DNA from 2 places in the Priestia sp. 40 genome. Region 1 is predicted to be linked to the other one. Evidence: predicted binding sites of a transcription regulator. Region 1 holds the regulator's gene; the other holds the start of a gene.
What was found. The regulator LexA, encoded in region 1, represses DNA repair genes until DNA is damaged. The targets are predictions, from matches to a motif close to CGAACATATGTTCG.

Region 1 (3,204 bases):
AACCGTTTTCTACGGCTCTTTTCATTCCTCTTTTAATTTTAGCATTATGTAATTTCCGCTGATGCTCTTCCACTAAACTAATAATATCTAACACCATTGAATCAGATTCTGAAAGCTGAAGCTGACCTTGATGACTAATCGTATAGATGGTAGCATTTTCTTTATGAAAAGCATGAAGCAGCGCAATTCGGGCATTTCCTCTGCCTAATCGTGTTTCGTCTTGAATGAGCAGCACGGATATTTTCTCTTCTTTCATTGTATGAAGAACATCCAAAATACCCTCTCTGTCTACATCATATCCGCTTGCTTTTTCCATCACGACTTTTTTCACCTCTAGATGATGAAGATCAGCAAGCTTTTTTAATTCTTCTTGCTGGCGCTGCAAAGATGTTTCTTGGGTTTTTTTATCCGTACTGACACGGCAATAAATAATGGCGTCCACTTTTATCACGACCTTTTCGGCTTCTAACAATATTCAGGAACGGCCGTTACACACTACTGTTCAATTGCCACTTGATTATGTAACTCTTTTTTTAAAACAGGAATATATAATTTATCTCCAGGAGATAAAGACTGGGCAGTATCTGAGTTTAAATCATTGACGTCTTCAACCCATTTGACAAATTCATTGGTGGTCAAATGATGGTGATTATGATACTTGTTGGACAAGTCCCAAAGCGTATCTCCTTTTGTAATCGTAACCGTTGAATATTTGTCTAAATCTACTTTATCCGCTCCTAAAACCAGCGTCAATACATATGTAAGTGCAGCGATAACTGCAAAAAAAATAGCGTAATGTTTCATAGAATGTAAGAATTGTTGCATATTATGATCCCCCTATCAGAATATATGTTCTTATTTTATTGAGAACATTTGTTTCTGTCAATGGAATTCTTCGAACTTATGTTTGTATATTGACACATCACGTGGTATAATTCACCTAAAGAATAGCTAAAATCGAGGTGAAAAATATGAAGCTATCAAAACGTCAACAAGACATACTAGATTTTATTAAGCACGAAGTAAAATTAAAAGGTTATCCGCCTTCTGTTCGTGAGATTGGGGAAGCAGTAGGATTAGCCTCTAGCTCCACTGTACACGGGCATTTAGCTCGTTTAGAAAGTAAAGGGTTAATTCGAAGAGATCCAACAAAACCAAGAGCAATCGAAGTTCTTCAACTAGATGAAGTAAACATTCCTAAAAGCAATGTCATTAATGTTCCTGTTATCGGTAAAGTAACAGCGGGTCTTCCTATAACAGCCGTTGAAAATGTGGAAGAATATTTCCCTCTTCCAGATAAATTCGTTTCTCCAGATGATCATGTATTCATGCTTGAAATTATGGGAGAAAGTATGATTGAAGCAGGTATTCTAGATGGCGATATGGTAATCGTACGTCAGCAGCAAACGGCTAATAATGGAGATATTGTGGTTGCTATGACCGAAGACAACGAAGCAACGGTAAAACGTTTCTTTAAAGAAGAAAATTTCGTTCGTTTACAGCCTGAAAATTCAACGATGGCGCCTATTATTCTTCGCCACGTAACGATTTTGGGAAAAGTAACTGGTGTATATCGCACGATTCACTAATCAGACACTGTATGTAAAACCAACTAATCATGATGTTAGTTGGTTTTTTTACGTTTGTTTTCTAAAAAAATTGGCATATTATAAATGATACGTTGAATCATTGCAGGCAGGTAGAACAGTTTTTATAAAGCTTGTTTTACCTTTTACTTTCTATCTGCATTTCCTCGAATCTTACAAGGAAATACCATCGACTATAAGAAGGATGTAGTTTATGACTAATACACCTAGGAAAACAGAACCATTTCAAACCATTGTACCTACCAAAGCAATGAACATGTTTCTTTTTCCTTTTTCCTTTGATCGAAAAAATAAAGAGCAGCTTGTTCATGCACTGAAAGCAAATTTGTTCGAGTTTTTTTCCATTCAAAACAAAGATTTAGAAAAAGAATACTACGGAGAACAATATTACGTATCTCATGATAGCCTGGATCAATATTTTCTTCCTTACATTGAATGCATTCTATTCCCTGATTCGTGCGAAAAAGAAGGGTTGCTTCGATTTTCAAAAAAAATAGACCATACCATTACGTTACATACTTCTTCCACCACCGTGTCTAGCAACGTGCTGTCTGTGGATGTTTTTTTATGTCCTTTTGAAATTGGCGTCATGACCATTCGCACTGAAATGAGCCATAACCATTACACCTATGATGACATTTTAGAATTCATGAATCATTTTCGTGTATTAGAACCGAAGCTTGCTGAAGAGCATGGATCCACCATTACCTATGAACATCATCGCTATAGCAAAGTACAAGATTATATTTTTTCACAGCTTGCGCCATTTTTGAACGAACACATCAAGAAAGAAGCCACGCGTGAACAGCACGTTGGGAGCCTTCCTTATTTTATCGATGAACGGATGTTTGTGTTAAGTTATGTAACGGTAAATCAAGAGCAAGAAATTAATTCCACAACTTTATTTCGTACTGGGCAGCTAAATAGCTATACGCCTGACGGGAAAGCGTTTATTTCTGCACACAATCATGAGTATATTAAAACGTATAATACTAAACACGTGTATGAAAGGTGGGCTCCTGAAACTTATTACGTCATCACAGACCATGTGTTTTCATGTATTTCTAAATCGACAGACTCTAAAACGGATCAGCTTTTGATGAATCATCTATTTGGCCAGCATTACTATAATTTATTTTTACATTTTTTCTATAAAATCGTGTTGCTAAAACTATCTTATGAGTATTCTCAGCTCACGTTTCATAAAAATTCAGAGGGCATTGAGCGACTAATCCGCTCTATTACCGTGTTTTCAGGCAAATATTTATTTTTAGAAATTAGCTCTCGCACAGAAGGTCAAGAGTTTTCTGAGCTCTTTAAAAAAATTTTCCACATCAATTCTCTTTATCAAGAAGTCAAAGAAACCCTTGGTACTTTGTATCAAAATCAAGAGAAAATCGCGGCCAAGCGTCACAATTACTTATTATTAATTTTAACGATTTATACCGTTCTTTCCGGTATTTACGGAATGAATTTAGTTATTAGCAAGCTACAGGGAAACATCAATTGGGATAGTATGAAGCAGTTTTCTATCTTTGAATATATCGCTTTAATAGTAGCTCTATCAGGAATATTAATCAGCATTAGCCTAGGAGTG
Region 2 (3,204 bases), on a different contig from region 1:
TTTTCAACCACTGTTCAAACTCATTCCAAACTTGCTTCATACTGGACTCCTCCTTATACAACATTATTAAATGAATCTATGAAAAATCATCCTGTATTTTTTAAGCTTATACTAATTATGTATGGAAATATTATGTAAATAAACTATTTTATTACTTTCTATTATATGAAACGAACATCAATTAGCTCGCTTAACCTCATTTTATTTGTCTGTTGATCCGCCTCATCGATAAAAACAAATAATCCTCCAAGAGAATCAACAAACTGAATAACTCCTGTTTCCGTTATACACTGCCCATGCTTGTAATACGTAAGGTACACTTTTTTATGTGTATGAAGCGCTTCGATCAAAGTGAAATTAATCTGTTCCATTTGATCTTCTGTTAAAAAAGGTTGAGGTATTTCTGCTTGTTTTTTTATAATTTCCTGTAACCCTTTGTATTGCTCTGGCATAGTGGCAAACGGTCGCCATTTTTTCATTCCTCTGTTCTGCATAGCAGCTTCCTCCTTTATGCTTTATGACCTCCTAGAAGGCCGTTTCGATAACGAGCTGTTGAATGCTCGAGATAGCTTGAGGCCCGTAGAACGCTATTCTTTCCATAACGAAGACGAATGTCATCAATCGTTTTTGCAAGTGCATAGGCTCTTTCCCGCTGATCAATATCCTCAAATAAGCTCATTTGTTCTTCTTCTTGAATGCGTGTGTTCGATAAAGAAATACCAATGGAGCGAATCGGCATTCCGCTATCATATGTATGTAAGATTGTTAAACAATACGGAAAGATATCTTCGCTTAAGTTCGAAGCTCGCCCCATTTTCTTTTGTCTTGAGAACCCTCCGCTTGTTTGCTTGCTGTAGCCAATCGATAGATGAATAGTTTGGGCCACGACTTGATGCATCCGCAAACGAAAACAGACATCGTCCAATAGCTCCAACAGCAATAACTCCACTTCTTTTCGGTTTGTATAATCGCGGAATAGAATCTGACTCTTTCCAAAGGAACGAGAGCTAGGAATGTACACATCGGAAATGCGACTAAAATCAATGCCATTCGCATATTGGTGCAATTCTTCGCCTAGTATGCCAAATTCCTGTTGTAACATCTCTTTTGAAGAAAGAGCGAGTTCTTTTATGGAGTGAATGCCTAACCGGTGTAAGCGTCTTTCCGTAGCAGACGAGATCCCCCAGAAATCCTTCATCGGATGAATGGACCACAACTTAAAGGGAATATCCTCATATCGCCAATAGGCAACTCCTGTTGGGCTGTTCTTGGCTTCATGATCTAAGCTCACCTTCGCCAGTAAGAGATTCGGACCGATACCTGCGGTAGCTGTCAGCCGTGTCTTGCGATGAATCTCGTTGATGATTTTATGGGCCAGTTCTTCTGGTGTTTTAGCGAATAAATGCAAAGAAGCTGTCGCATCAATAAATAACTCATCAATGCTATACGCATGAAAATCTTCAGGAGCCACATACTGTAACACCAAACTTGAAATATAGTTCGAAGCCTTGATATATCTCTCCATGGACGGATTCACCACATGGATATCTTTCCTTTTAGGAATGTCGAAAAGGCGACTTCCCGTTTTGATCCCTTCTTTCTTTAGTAAGGGTGTGGCAGCCAACACAACTGATCCCGATCGCTTGACATCTCCTACCACCGCAAGCCTTGTTTTCAACGGATTTAAGCCCCGTATGACAGAAGAAACCGAAGCAAAAAACGATTTCATGTCTATACAAATAATCACTCTGTTTGGTAGCTTCCCATAATCCATTGAAAGAACTCCTTAAAATAAAGAACATTTGTTCTCTTTATTATATACGAACAAATGTTCTTTATTCAAGGATGAAATTTAAAGTTTTCCCGATTATTGCTATCACTTACAAAGAGTTTATTGGTACATTAAAAGGGTCAATGGATGTATAACGTAAAAGTAAGAGTTTAAAAGGATTAAATACTAAAGGAGGCTAGAAGTTGAAAAAAGAATATTTTGTGCAATATTCAGACCAAAGTATAATTAATAGCTTTGACTTTCCACAGAATAATTTTGTATCTATTACTGTAGGAATTAGTGAGATCACGCATGATCTGATTACTTCCTTAGTTCAACAAATGTTCCGTTTTCCAGTTTTCTTTGTTTTAGAGTCAATGATATTTGGATATGAAAAAGAGACTTTAATTGAAAATCAAGTTCCTTTTTATGAGTTTTCATCGGATAGTGCTATTGTTAAAGTTGATTCTGTAGAAAAATTGGATGTTGTTAGTGGGTTAGCAGAGGTATTAGTTAATAATGGACTGAGTATATTCATTTTCTACGGAGAAGGTATTGTAGAGCAGGATTTAATTCCTTTGAGACAATGGAATAAACCTATAAAATTTAAAAATGTCGATATATATAAAGTAGATACATTTGTGGATGTGGAAGAGGTTGGATTTACTATATTCAGTAAGAATAATCTATTTAACACACCTGGAAAGGTCCAAAATTATATACCTCGTTGCTACTCACTTGATATTAATAGCAGCGATATTTAACATTTCTAGATTAAAAGGAGGAGGATTTATAGTAAATGAAATATAAAAGTAATAAGAGTATATTGAAAATGTCAGCTATCATCCTTCTTACTATAGATTTATTCTTTTATCTTTTAGCATTAAAGAGCCTATACGTTTTCTCTTTAAGGGTTTCAATATATCTTTTGATTTTTGTCCTGCACTTTATCTATCTATACATAGTCCTTATAACTGTTAGCAAAACAAAGGAGTCTAAAGTCTTCTGGGGTGTAATTGGGCCATTCTTTATTGTACCTATAGCAATCGTTGGGTGGTTTATATTCTTTTATAATAATAAAGTTGACTATTACTATCTTAGTTCACCTAATTCTACACAAAAACTTATTATTGGCTATTCTAATTGGAGTCTTGGTGAAACTAACCATTATTATGACTTTTATAGACAAACTGGATTCCCCTTGGTGAAAAAACGACTAAATCACGAATCTCTTCATGTCGTGACACGAAATACGGATATGAGCGATTTAAATGTTTTAGGAGCTCATGATGCACAATGGGTAAATGAACAAACAGTAACTTTTACATCTCCATATCTAAATAAGGAAGTAACTTTGAATTTAAAGTAGGTACCTAGTTCTACTTAAACAACAGAATCGAGAAAAAGCCTGTATCTAATAAGATACAGGCTTT

Region 2: ACO1DI_RS14585 (DNA polymerase thumb domain-containing protein) is a predicted target of LexA. The motif match lies at 1,822-1,835, and genes of this name have one in related genera.

What each region holds. Positions count from the first base shown of each region.
Region 1 is NZ_JBMPZA010000005.1:761,704-764,907, forward strand. It holds gene ACO1DI_RS05060 (YneB family resolvase-like protein) at 1-442, opposite strand, end outside; gene yneA (cell division suppressor protein YneA) at 496-825, opposite strand; gene lexA (transcriptional repressor LexA) at 972-1,589, shown strand; gene ACO1DI_RS05075 (hypothetical protein) at 1,801-3,204, shown strand, end outside.
Region 2 is NZ_JBMPZA010000014.1:106,902-110,105, reverse strand. It holds gene ACO1DI_RS14595 (SMI1/KNR4 family protein) at 1-40, opposite strand, end outside; gene ACO1DI_RS14590 (YolD-like family protein) at 162-494, opposite strand; gene ACO1DI_RS14585 (DNA polymerase thumb domain-containing protein) at 509-1,774, opposite strand; gene ACO1DI_RS14580 (hypothetical protein) at 1,975-2,535, shown strand; gene ACO1DI_RS14575 (hypothetical protein) at 2,571-3,140, shown strand.